DNA from 3 places in the Paenibacillus sp. MAH-35 genome. Region 1 is predicted to be linked to each of the others. Evidence: riboswitches for the same ligand, from Rfam matches in the RefSeq annotation. Region 1 holds a riboswitch; each other region holds the start of a gene.
What was found. Region 1 has a riboswitch for cyclic di-GMP ahead of AC3Y2E_RS30635 (hypothetical protein). Riboswitches for the same ligand answer to the same signal wherever they lie in the genome.
Positions count from the first base shown of each region.

Region 2: it holds a riboswitch for cyclic di-GMP, as region 1 does, so the genes downstream of both, ggt (gamma-glutamyltransferase) here and AC3Y2E_RS30635 (hypothetical protein) in region 1, are expected to answer to the same signal.
Region 3: it holds a riboswitch for cyclic di-GMP, as region 1 does, so the genes downstream of both, AC3Y2E_RS18975 (transglutaminase-like domain-containing protein) here and AC3Y2E_RS30635 (hypothetical protein) in region 1, are expected to answer to the same signal.

Region 1 covers NZ_JBYUPU010000050.1:19,889-24,416, forward strand. The annotation lists gene AC3Y2E_RS30620 (hypothetical protein) at 35-514, shown strand; gene AC3Y2E_RS30625 (hypothetical protein) at 504-1,100, shown strand; gene AC3Y2E_RS30630 (MOSC domain-containing protein) at 1,181-1,864, shown strand; gene AC3Y2E_RS30635 (hypothetical protein) at 2,659-2,925, opposite strand; cyclic di-GMP riboswitch class I at 2,989-3,074, opposite strand; gene AC3Y2E_RS30640 (methyl-accepting chemotaxis protein) at 3,286-4,528, shown strand, end outside.
Region 2 covers NZ_JBYUPU010000007.1:204,523-209,050, reverse strand. The annotation lists gene pdxR (MocR-like pyridoxine biosynthesis transcription factor PdxR) at 1-572, shown strand, start outside; gene AC3Y2E_RS10320 (HAD-IIB family hydrolase) at 715-1,476, shown strand; cyclic di-GMP riboswitch class I at 1,929-2,024, shown strand; gene ggt (gamma-glutamyltransferase) at 2,281-3,900, shown strand; gene AC3Y2E_RS10310 (methyl-accepting chemotaxis protein) at 4,024-4,528, shown strand, end outside.
Region 3 covers NZ_JBYUPU010000017.1:95,378-99,905, forward strand. The annotation lists gene AC3Y2E_RS18965 (YusU family protein) at 544-825, opposite strand; gene AC3Y2E_RS18970 (alpha/beta hydrolase family protein) at 990-1,805, shown strand; cyclic di-GMP riboswitch class I at 2,011-2,101, shown strand; cyclic di-GMP riboswitch class I at 2,167-2,253, shown strand; gene AC3Y2E_RS18975 (transglutaminase-like domain-containing protein) at 2,267-3,067, shown strand; gene AC3Y2E_RS18980 (collagen binding domain-containing protein) at 3,321-4,528, shown strand, end outside.

The sequences.
Region 1 (4,528 bases):
TATAAAAGAGCAAATGAAGGCGGTGAACCGAACGATGAGAAAAATGACGGCTGCTGTGGAATGGATGCTGCTGATTCTCCTCGTCCTGTACCTTGCCCCCATGGTCATCCCCTTTTCCGACATGCATCATTTCAGCCGCGACATCAACCAGGCCAAAAAGGAAGGGAGCTTTTACCCCGGAAGTCCGGATCGCCAAACGTATTATGACAGCAAGCTTCGCGTAGACGGCGTCATTTATCGCGAAGGCCAGCTGAGCGTCTATATGACGGGAACCGGACTCGGTCCATACAGCAAACTGCCGTCCAACCTTCAAATCGAGACCGACTCCGGGGCGCCATTGCAATATTCAGGGGGAGGAAGCAGCCATAATGTGTTGCGGACCGAAGGGTACTATGTATATAAAAATGTCCCCGATCAGATCCGGTCAGTAACGATCCGCAATCGGGAACCGGCCTACGGACAATCGTTCGCGTTTCATATCCCGCTGGAAGGGAGCGGTCGCCATGGCGAGTAAAAAGCCGAGACTTTGGATCGGGCACCTGATCCGCTGGCTCCTCATAACGGCCGCTTTGACGTTTATCGCCAGAGCTTCCTACGGACCCGAACCGTGGAAACTTACAAGCGTGACCCGTCAGGCGTTAAGCGGAATGGAGCTGCCCGACGCAGCTATCGTATCGGTAGACCCGGGCGAACGCGGCGTGCGTTCCGTGTTGCTCGCAGACCGGGAGAACGGCCTGTACCACCGGATCTTTGTCGCGCGCAAGTTCGGAATGCTATGGAGCAACCCAGGCGGAGGCAGCTTCCGGATGCCTCTAGATCCCGGAATTAAAGTAGATTTCCGCGGAGGGATGACCACAATAGAGGACTACAGGTTTTTTTACTACTCCGGCCAAATAAATGATCCTGCGATCGCCAGACTGCAGGTCGTCTGGCAGGACGGCGTATCCCAGGACGTCACGGTGCAAAATGGCCTTTATCAAGTGATCCGGGCGCTGCCGGCACGTTCATCGACATGGAATCCCCAAGACAAACTGATCGCATACGACAGTCAAGACCGGACCCTATACGAGCTTAGTCCGGAACGCAACGAAATACGCTGATCTCCCGCCGGCTTGAGTTGATGGCCATCCTCTCAGCGTGTATGCTGTACAGAGAGGATCGTATAAAGGAGATCGGAGTTATGGATATTCGCATCGTATCGCTTAATGTCGGAAAACCGCAGTCGTTCATCTACAAAGGCGCCGCAGTAGAAACGGGGATCTTCAAGCAGCCGGCGGAGCAAGGTCCGGTCCTGCTGACCGCAACCAATTTTGCAGGCGACGGCCAGGCCGATCTCGTCCACCACGGGGGGCCGGACAAAGCCGTATGCGTCTATCCGTTCGAGCATTATGCTTACTGGGAGCGCGAGTTGAACCGGACTATGCATTACGGGGCGTTCGGGGAAAATTTGACGGTGCTCGGCATGACAGAGGACCGGGTGTGCATCGGCGATATTTACGCCTCGGGAGAGGTACGGCTTCAAGTGACGCAGCCGAGGCAGCCGTGTCACAAGCTGGCCAAAAAATACGATATCCCGGACCTCGCGCTGCGGGTGCAGCATACGGGCTACACCGGCTTTTATTGCCGCGTGCTGACGCCGGGACTGTTCGACCGGAACGCCCCTCTGACCTTGGAGCGCCGGCACCCGCTCGGCATAACCGTTCAATACGCCAACACGATCAAACATCACGACAAGATCAACCTGGACGGCATTGCCGCCCTGCTGGCAGTAGAGGAGCTGTCGGGCAACTGGCGGGCCTCCTTCGAGAAACGAATCGCAGGAACCGAACCGTCCGAGGGCGAGCGGTTAAACGGGAAGCCGTAACCCTCGGCTCTGCATCCTCGTTCTTGCGAGCAGACCGCGTTTTGTCTTCGCTGAAACGACATATGTGCGGGTTAGTTAAATGGCAAACTGGCTAACTAGTTAACTAATTAACTAATTAACTAATGAGCTAACTAACCAACTCTAACCAACCAAATAGGAGCCTTTAGTACCCTATTTTCGGCCTTTTCAAATAACTAACACGAATAGAGGCGGTCTGCACCCCTTATTTCAACCAACTGGTCGCGTCTGCACCCTTTTCGCCGATTTTAACAGCTCCTAATCGCTCTTATTCCGTGTCCAGGCCAGTTTTCGGACAAAATAAAGCATACAAACGAGACTGTCGATTCATTGTGTAGAAGTGTTAGCAAGACCGTTCCAAGTGAAAAGTTACCTTCTTCTGCTCAAACAGGTTGTCCGGAATCCCTTGATTGAATAAGGATTGTAAGGTAGGGGATTCCAGACAAAACTCGCCAGAAGGTAATCTTTTCCCTTTCCACTTGGTTGTCCACAATGAATCGACAGCCTCACAAACCGCTCTTATTCGGTTCTGTCCCCGCTTGGAGCTGGACAACAGGCTAAAGCTAAACGGCCGCCCACGATAGGCGACTTTGCAGTACTGCCGCACTTGGAGCACTTGTGGCACTTGCGGCACTTGCGGCACTTGCTGACTCGACAAGCAGATGGCCCCATCCCCGTTTTAGTACGGTGGAAACTTTGATCTACCCAAAAAAGACCGGCAAGGCTCAACCTTCATCCGAAGGCTGGACTTTGCCGGTCTTTCCATATTTCCTCTATTAGCAAGCACAAGGCTTGAACGTATGATCTTTGATCGTCCGGACTACTTTAATCGACGTAACGGAAGTAGCCAGCGGCTGTCTTGGCTTGAAGGTGAGATTCAAGAAATCGGTAAGCTCCACTTCATGACCGGAATTTTTGAACGCTTCGACGAAATCGCCGACAGTCGGTTTTTTGCCGAGCTCGCAATAGATGTCGATCTGCTTGCTCACTTTGCCAAATTTGTCAAAATACTCCACCGTCGAGTAATATCTTTCCTTCAACATACAGTTCCTCCTAAGAAGTGTAGTCTACCGAATGTTGATGGAGCAGCTTCGCCTCCAACCATTTTCGGCAACCCGGCCGCCTTAGAGAATCCTCCTTAGGCCCGTCGGCTTTGCGTCCCGGACTTTCGTCCGGTTTGCCTTTATCGTCCTGCTCAGAAACGCGCTTTCATACCCGTATTACCTTCTACTATACAATATTACGGGACATTTTTCTAGACGAAATCTTCCAAGTCAAGATGAAATTCGAGCACTCGTTTTGCTGCTTTAGCACTATTCACTTTGTGTTGGTTCTTGTCGAATAAAAAGTATACCCGGATGCCGAGATGGCGGAAGGGAAATCCATATATAGGGGGAACGAGCATGTCTACTCATTGGAGCCGGAGCATCATTGCCAAGCTGAGCTTTTTCGCCGCGCTGTGCGCACTGCTGATGACGGCCGGACAAGCCGCAATTTCTTATTTGCAGCAAAAGGATCAGTATTATAACGAGCTCAAACAGTACCAGCAGATGGTGCACAAGTCTGTCGAGCAGCATGCCGGAAAGTTCGCTTCGCTCAAAGACTTTATCAAGACCAACAAAAAAGCCGATCTGGCACAGCCGGGCATTGCCCTTATTCAACCTTATATGGACCTGTACACCGGATCGGGCGGCGTGGCCAATACGTATCTGCTCTATCCCGGAACGATCGAATCCGGGGGCAAAACCGCGATGACGATCATGCTCGCGAACAAATCGCTTGCCGATTCCGGCTTCCAGCCTTCCACTCCGTACGAGCTGCCTCCGGCATTTACGAAAGCGATCCGGGCGGCGGAGAGCGGCGAGATCGGGGTATCCGACGTATTTTCCGACGATTATGGGACATGGGTCAGTATTTTGAGTGCGATACGCGATGAGAATGGCGGCGTTACGGCCATTTTGGGTATTGATTTCGATTATGCGAACGTACAGCATCAGCTGGACGCCAAGCTGAGAACCAGCTTGCTGGTCGGCCTCCTCACCGGGACGATCGCCGTGGCAATGATGATCGCCGTCATCGTATGGATCATCAGGCCGGTTCGCGAACTGACCCGGATTACTCAGAAAGTGGCCGGCGGGGATCTGACCGAATCGGTCTCGATCCGGCGCAAGGACGAGATCGGCGAGCTGTCCGCCTACTTCGGCGTCATGATCGGCAATATCCGCGAGATGATCGGGCGCATCCGCGAGACGTCGGACGTCGTCGCCGAGAACGCCGAGACGCTGCACGGAGGATCGGAGCAGACATCGGAAGCTGCCCGCCACGTCGCCATGTCGATCGAGCAGGTAGCGGCCGGTACCGAGCGGCAGTTGACGAGCTCGGAGGAAAGCGCCAAAGCGATGGAGGAGATGGCGCAGGGTGTCCAGCGGATCGCGGAGTCGGCGGTAACCGCAGCCGATTCGTCCAATCAGGCGTACTTGCTCGCCGAACAGGGAAGCGAGCAGGTGCGCGGCAACAGACGACAGATGACGGCCATTCAGGGTGCCGTCAACAGCGCGTCCGGCTCCATGGAACGGTTGGGCCGGTTATCCGACGAGATCGGATCGATTACATCGCTCATCTCGACCATCGCCGGACAGACGAACC
Region 2 (4,528 bases), on a different contig from region 1:
AATGGGAGTATAAGTATGAAGACCGGTTTCTGCCCTCCATCCAAAGTCTGGCTCCGGACAAAGTGATCTACGTCGGCAGAATTTCCAAGACGCTGCTGCCGGCGGCGAATATCAGCTATCTGATCCTGCCGTATGAGATGCTCTCTGCCTTTTACGCGAAAGTTCCCGAATATGACCAGCCGGTTGCCAGACTGGACCAATTGACATTCGCCTCGTATGTCGGCGAAGGATACTGGTACAAGCATCTTCAGAAAATGCGGAAGACGTACGAGGCGAAGCGGAGGACGTTTTTCGATGCGGTCTCTTTGTATTTCGGCAGTTCGGCGGAGGCGGAATCCAAAGACGCCGGACTGCATGCTTTTTTCACGGTCAAGAGCGGGCGCAGCGAATCCGAGCTGATCGAACGGGCTCTCGCCAAAGGAGTGCAAGTGTACGGTACGTCACGGTACTGGACACGGCGGACAGAAGCGTATCCGACGCTGCTGCTGGGCTATGGGGCGTTAAGCGGCCCGGACATCCGCACCGGCATCCGGCTGCTTGCTGAAGCGTGGCTTGAAGCCGATATCCGGTGAGGGGGCGCTTTTTTCTCTTTTCTTATTTTTCATCACCCATTGCTCACGCTTGTCCTATTCAATATGTTCATTCTGTCCCTTCCGCCGGCCGATGGTTCTGTTTACTATGGAGCATAGATTCTTTCATAAGGTGGCTGAGGACATGAACTTTATTTTTGACTTGGACGGTACGATTTGCTTTAAAGGGCAGAAGATCTCAAGCGGAATTGCAGACTTGCTGGTCGAGCTGGAGCAAGCCGGCCATGTTGTCGGTTTTGCTTCCGCCCGTCCTTGCCGGGATATGCTTCCCGTCTTGGATGAACGGTTGAGAAACCGGCTTCTGATCGGAGCCAACGGGGCGATGACTTATTTCGGGGGCGAGCTTCAAGCCTCGGTTCCGATCCCTGCCGGACTTGCGAAGGAACTGCTGCATCTTTTACAAGAGTTCGATGCCGAATATCTAATCGACGACAGATGGAATTACGCCTGCCGCATGGCGGATTCGCATCCCTTCCTCCGCTTTGTAGACCCGGACAAGCTCGCGGCCCGCATCGAATTGGACCAGATCGAATCGTATATGAAAATCGTAGTGCTGTCCGGCTCCGATTTCGGCGAGTTATCCCGGAGATTGGAGCGGATGGACGTAACGATCCACCACCATTCGACAGAAGGAATACTCGATCTGACCTACAAGGGCGTAAACAAAATGTCGGCTCTGGAGTTGTCGGGTATTCCCGGCGGTCCGTTCGTCTGCTTCGGAAACGACATGAACGATCTGCCGCTGTTCGAGAAGGCCCATCATTCGGTGGCGATCGGGGATTACGAGCCTTTACTGCGAATCGCGAAGGAACGAATCCCGGCAGACGAGCATACGGAATGCAGCATCATCCGTAAGCTTCGCGAGCTGGGCGAACGATATGCATGACTTTCGGATCAAAACGTCTGGCTTCAACCTGTCTCCTTATGGAAGGGACAGGTTTTTTCATGCCAAAAGTCGCATTTCCGTATGGCCAGGGAGGCGGGAAATTGGGAGTTATGCTTTTTTCGCAAACAGGTCTGCCCGGGCTCGCGCGGGGAACGTTTACAAATCTTCCAAGTCGTTTTACAATATTTAACTTGTATGCAGGAGACGATCATGCTACAAATAAGGAATATAGTGCCAAACGAATTCCAGAGATTAACTGAAATGATTCAAATGTAACAACGGAGTATCCTATATAGTGGGAAAACGACAAATTTCACCATAAGAAACATCAAAAACTTCATCGAAAAATGACGATGAATGGCGTTTTCTGCCATGGAAATGTTTAAAAACACTTGAAATAATTATTATATAAGTTATTATAGTACGTAAGACTCAGTATATGGATGTTTCATAACAGAAAAAGGCACACTGTCCGAAAGGGCAGGCCGCAAAGCTACAGGGGCTACCCCTTCCGTCCCGCACGGAAGGCATGCCAGCCAGTTGCCTGTCACCAACGGCCAGTGGAGTCTATGGAGGTGACAATTACTTTGTCGCCTTTTTTTGTGTGCGCAGAAAGGGGGAGATGCGATAAACCCGGCATAAGGCTCGACATTTACGGCCATTATCCACTAAGCAATATACCAATGGAGGGTAGAGTATATGACGAAAGGCTTTCGAAAAAAAATAGCTCTTATTACGCTCATATTCACCTTATGTTTCAGCAGCATCGCCGCGGCGGCGCAATCGACAGGCCGTCCGACCACGATGGGGACGAACGGCATGGTAACTACCCAGCATTATCTGGCTTCCGCAGCGGCGCTCAAAGTGCTCCAGGACGGCGGTAATGCGGTTGATGCGGCGATCGCGGCGGCGGCTGTTTTGTCGGTCGTATATCCGCACTACGTCAGCATCGGCGGAGACGCGTTCTGGATGGTTTACAATGCGGAAACGAAAGAGCTGAAAGCATTAAACGCGAGCGGCCGCTCCGGGGAAAATGTCACGATCGATTTCTACAAAAACCTCGGCTACAGCCAAATCCCAAGCCGCGGCTACTTGTCGGCCAACACCGTGCCCGGCGCCGTATCGGGCTGGGAAGAAGCATACAAATACGCCAAAACGTCGATGAAAAACAGCTTGCCGTGGGATCGACTGCTGGAGCCGGCAATCCAGTATGCAGGCAAAGGCTTCCCGGTTACACCGAACCAGGAGCTCTGGACGATTATCGATACCGATACGACGCAGCCGGAGATCAAAAATCTGCAGCGGTTCGAGACGTTCCGCAACACCTTTTTGAAGCCGAACGGCGACGTGTACAAAGCCGGAGATTTGTTCGTTCAGAAAGATTTGGCCCATACGCTCGAGCAGATTGCCAAAAAAGGAGCCGACGGGTTCTATAAAGGCGAAGTGGCCGAGAAAATTGTCGCGGACATTCAGAAGCACGGCGGCGTAATGACGAAAAAAGATTATGCCGACCACAAGGCGAACTGGGTAGACCCGATCTCGGCGAACTACCGCGGCTATACGGCTTACAATTTCCCGCCGAACACGCAGGGCATGGCATCCTTGTCGATCCTGAACATTTTGAACAACTTCGATCTGAAAAACGACGTGGAAGAAGGCAGTGCCGATTACTATCACTTGATTGTCGAAGCGACGAAGCACGCCTTTGCCGATCGGGACAAGTGGTTGACGGACCCGGAATTCGCCGATATTCCGGTGGATGAGATTTTGTCGAAAGAACGTGGAATCGAGCTTGCTTCCCGGATCGACATGACGCAAGTATCGAATAACTTGAAGCCGCTCGATCCGAAGGGCGATACGGTCTGGCTGGGGATCGTGGACAAAGACGGAAACGCTGTATCGATGATTCAGAGCCACTACTTTGACTACGGCTCGGGCGTCGTAGCCGACGGTACGGGCGTATTGCTGCAAAACCGCGGCAGCTTCTTCTCCCTGGACCCGGATCATATCAACCGTCTGGAGCCGAACAAACGGACGTTCCATACGCTGAACCCGGCGATGCTTTTCAAGCACGGCAAGCCTTATCTGGTGTACGGTACGCAAGGGGGAGAGGGACAGCCGCAAACGCAAACCTCGCTCGTGACCCGGATTATCGATTACGGATTTACGGTGCAGCAAGCGATCGAGGCGCCTAGATGGCTGTACGGCCGGACGGTCGGCGCCCAGTCGAACGACGTGAAGGTCGAAGGAAGAATTCCGAAAGAAGTGCAGGACGAGCTGATTCGGAGAGGCCACTCGATCGTTGAGCTTGAAGCTTACACGGACATTATGGGACAATCCGGCGCAATTCTGATTCATCCGGATACGAATGTGAAATTTGGCGGAGCAGACCCACGTGGGGAAGGGGCCGCACTCGGTTACTAATTGGTCGCTCCTTATCGCTTAGGTTTCGGCAGACAGGCAGCCGGATCTGAGCATAAGGAGCCTTCTTGTGACTGGACATCGGCTCGATCCCAATTAATCAACTTAGGATAGGGGTTAAATGAAGTGTTATCGAACGAACAACCGGACAACAACCGAAAAGGAATTGTTACGATCGGCAAGCGGATTACCGGCAAGCTTCAAAACAAACTGATCATCTTTTTTCTGTTAGTCGCACTCGTTCCGCTGATCGGCACCGCCATCTTCGTCTACCAAAAAGGATCTTCCGAGCTGATAACCAAACAGCGCGAAAGCTACGAGAAGCTGGTGGACAGCCGGGCGAACGGGATCAATCAATGGCTGGAAGAGCGGATGGGCAATATCAAGCTGCTCGCCACGACCTCGGAAGTGAAATCAACGGACAACGCAGCCAAATCCCGTTTTCTGCAAAGCGTTACGAAAAATACGGAGTTTGACGGAAACGGCTTCCTGAATCCGAAAGGCACCGTCGAAGCCGTCGATACGCTGGAGCCGGGAACCGATCTTTCGATGAGACCGTTTTTCCACGCGGGAATGGAAGGGAGGTCGACGTTCTCCGACGTCTTGCTCGCCAAGACGACAGGGAAACGTT
Region 3 (4,528 bases), on a different contig from region 1:
AGGCTGTCGATTCAATGTGGACAACCAAGTGGAAAGGGAAAAGATGACCTTCTGGCGAGTTTTGTCTGGAATCCCCTACCTTACAATCCTTATTCAATCAAGGGATTCCGGACAACCTGTCTGAGCAGAAGAAGGTAACTTTTCACTTGGAACGGCCTGCTAACACTTCTACACAATGAATCGACAGCCTCGTTTGTACCCCTTAATCTGCCCGAAACCAGCTTGCATGAGGAAATAGGAGCGGTTTGAAGCTGTTATAATCCGCGAAAATGGTGCTGACCCGTCCATTTGGTTAAAATAAGAGATACAAACCGCCTCTATTCGCCACTGTTTTTCGAATAGACTGGAAATAGAGCAAAAGACCCTTATCCTTTTACAGAACCAGCACGCATACGGTTCCCAGCGATACCGAGCACTCTCGGCTCGCCGAAAAACTGCTGCACACACAAAAGGCATACATTGCGGAGCAGGTTTTGAGCCGTGTTTAGATCCTATTCATCGGCGGCACGTCATGGCTTCAAATAGATGCTTTTCTTAACCGGATTATTCTCCGGCGGGAGGAGGAGTGGCGGTGTCGGCACTGCGCTGGGCTCTCAATGCTTCGTTCAAGCTGCGGATCTCCTCGAACAGCAGGCGCACTTCCCGCTTCGCTTCGGGATGGTTCTGGTTCCAATGGTTGGTCAGTGCAGGCATCGATTTATGGATATGATTGTAAACAGCCCATTTTCTAACCTTCTCTACAGTTTCCGGATTGGAGCTGCCGGTCAGCAACTCGGCAAATTTCTCGACAAGCGCTTCAAATTCTTGATCAAATACGGGATTCATAAGAGGAACAGCCCTTCCTTCGGCTCGTTTTACTTCAGTCTACCGAAACCTCCAAAAGCTGTCAAAGCCGAACTTGGCTTTGCGTATACGGGCTGCGAATTTGAAATGGCCGGTTTGTTTCGGTATGATGGGGAGCATCATACACACCGGAAGAGGTTGCGGCGATGGAGTCGAGAGAGGTGCCGGATGGGACCGTGCTGGAGCGGGAAAGGCTGGCCGACCCCGAACCGGGCGTTCAATTGTGGAAGATTACATACGTAAGTCAAGGTTTGAAAGTAAAAGGATACTGGGCCGCACCGGAGTCCCGTGAGGCCCTGCCCCCGCTCGTCTACTGCAGGGGAGGCATCCGCAGCGTGGGGATGGTGCGCATTGCCCGGATCGTGACGCTGGCCCGGCGCGGATATTCCGTATTTGCTCCTTTCTATAGAGGAAACGACGGGGGAGAGGGGCGTGAAGACTTCGCGGGAGAAGACCGGTTCGATTTGTATAACGCCATACGTCTCTTAAGAGATCTGCCGCAAACGCGGAACGACTTGCCCGTTTTGTTGATTGGTTTCTCCCGGGGGGCGATGATGGCGCTGCTGGCGGCCAAAGAGTGTGAAGGCGTCGGCCCCGTCGTCGTCTGGGGAGGCGTCAGCGACCTGCTGCTTACGTATGAGGAGCGGGTGGATTTGAGGCGTATGCTGAAAAGGGTCGTGGGGCACCCCCGCAAAGACGAAGAGGCGTACAGGCAGCGGTCGCCGGTATGCTGGGCGGACAGCATCAAGTCGCCGGTCTTGATCGTTCACGGTTCGGAGGACGAGCATGTCGGCGTGGAGCACGCGCACCGGTTGGCGGTGGCCTTGGAAGCGGCAGGCAAGCCGTATGCGCTGCACGTCTACCAGGGGCGGGGGCACGTATTCCCACGGGAAGAGGACGAGCAGGTGCTGGATTCGATTTTTGAATGGGCGGGTCGGGTGTGGAAGTCGCCGGTTGAGTAGTACAACGGCACGAACGCGGGCCTGGAACGGACACGTTTTGAGGCAGATGAAACAGCGGTGTGATCCCAAAAAACGTAGCTTGTCCCGGCTTGCGATGATCCTTCCGAACCCGTTTGCGCCCACAGACGGACCTATGAACCGAATAGCAAATTATGGTTGATAGGAATTGATAATTTTGGTATGATAGGAGCAGGAAGAAAGCTTTTCACGATAACGGCAAACTTGTCGAAAGGCAAGGACGCAAAGCTACAGGGCCTTCCTGACCCCGCGCGGTCAGATGGCAGCCAGTTACCGAACGATTACGCTTTTTTTTGTGCTTTTTTTGCCAGACAACCTCCCGTTCCCAGTCTATCAAACTCAAATACGATAATAGCAAACTTGCCGAAAGGCAAGGACGCAAAGCTATAGGGCCTTCTTGACACCGTCAAATGGCAGCCTGGCCGCCGAAAGGAGTTTGCAACATGCGTAACCTGTTGCTTGCCATCACGATGTTGATCGCGTTTTTGATCCCTGCGCCGGCCGCGTTTGCCGCGACTGCCGAGGATTGGCTAAACCTGGACCATGTGGACAGAGGGACGATCGGGGTTCGATACGACGTCAGAGATGACGTCAAGACGAAAGTTATGGTAACGAAAGGACCAGACAAGTACACCTACCTGCTCACTCCGGGCAAATGGGAAGAGACGTTCCCGCTGCAAATGGGCAACGGCGACTATACGGTCACCCTGCTGGAGCAAGTGAGCGGCAGCAAATATAAAGTGGTGCGGGAAGCCGCAGTCACGCTGGATATGGACAATGACGCGAACGTCTACTTGAATCCGGTGCAAAACGTCAACTGGAGCGAGACAAGCCGGGCGGCAGCCATTGCGAAGGAATTGACAAAAACGGCGGCAACCGATATGGAGAAAGTTCGGGCGATTTACGAATATGTGACCGGTACGATCCGTTACGACGAAACGCTGGCCGCCAATGTGCCTGCAGATTATATACCGGATATCGACCGTACGGTCGCGCTGGAAAAGGATATATGTTACGGCTATGCGGCGCTGTTCGCCGCGATGCTGCGGAGCGTCGATATTCCCGCCAAACTGGTAATGGGGACGACGGATTACGTTGATGTGTATCATGCTTGGAATGAAGTTTATTACGACGGGGCATGGACAACCATAGACACGACCGTCGACGCGGGCTGGAAAGAGAACGGCAAAACGTTCGAGATGACCAAGGACGCTACCCGGTATGCGGCAGCCAAATATTATTAAAAAATAAAATCAATCGGAAACCGGCTTTGGACGACATGTCCAAGGCTTTTTCCAGTTTGTTCAGAAATTGTATAGCCGGCAGCGTTATAATGCAGGAAACCTAGGCCGGATCGTGCGCCAATCGAGACAAGCGGAGGTGGTTGGCACGAAGGCTCCTTGTCGGCACGTGTTCTGACGTGCCGTCCTGCGCGCGAGAGGCAGGTTCAGAACAGTCAAAATTCATAATCAGGGTGTAGGGAGACCGAAGGAATTTATGAAAAAGAAAAGAATGAGTGGACTCGTACTTGCATGGTTACTGCTGTTTCAAACTATGTTTGGAGGCACGGTCGCCTGGATGAGCGCCGGTACTTCAGGGAACGTTCAAAATTCCGTGTACGGGCAAGTGACGAACGCGGTGTATGCGCCTCCGGTCGTTAATGCCGGGAGTATCTTGACGAAAATCGTCCTGACCGATCAGAACGGTACGGTGATCGACACCGTCTACAATCCGGGCAGCAGTCTGGACGTAGGGGCAGCCGTAAATCTGGCTTACGAGTGGGAGCTTCCGAACGGCCACGGCTATACGAAGGACAGTATATTTACGTTCGACCTGCCGTCACAGTTTGAAATTTTCACGGATATCAACGAACCGCTCGTCTCCGGACAAGGGACTGTGGGGCATTTTACAGTGAGCCGGGACGGCAAAGTTGTGATGACGTTTAACGATTATGTGGAGTCTCACTCCAATGTGAGCGGCAAGCTGGAGATCCGCACCGAATTTAAGAAAGAAGTCATTAATGGAAGCACGGAAGTTATTATTGCGATTCCGGTAAAAGGCGGCGTGCAAACGGTCATCGTTCATCTGAAGCCGAAAGGCGGCAAGCTGATCGATAAGCAGGGGCAAGCGGCCGGCAAAAACCAGATCGACTGGAAAATTCAAATTAACAAGTCGCTGGATACAGTGAAGAAGGCGGTCGTAAGCGATACGCTTCCTGGCGGACTCGAGTTAATCGCCGATTCGGTTAAGGTGTACCATCTTCAAGTGAACGGCGACGGCTCGGCCGTGACCGGCGCTCTGGTGGACAGCAGCGAATATACGGTCGAGACGAACGGAACCGGCGCGTTTAAGGTGCTGTTCCGCGACGAGACGATCAGCAAAGCTTATGAAGTGCATGCCTCGACGCGAATTACGGGAGACCAGACGAAATTCCCCAATACCGCCGTGTTGTCCGGCGAAGGGATCGCCGACGTGAAGGCTACGGCGGAAGTTACCGTACAGAGGGGCAAGTTTTTGGAGAAGTCGTATAAGGTGGAAGCTGCTACCGGAATCGTAACCTGGACCGTCAAGTACAATTTCAGCGAGAGCAAGATTACCCAGGATAAAGCAATCATCGAGGATCAGTTCTCCGCTAATCATGTATGGGTCTCCGAATCGTTGAAGGTATACAAGGAAGCGACGACGGAGCTGATACCCGCTTCCGC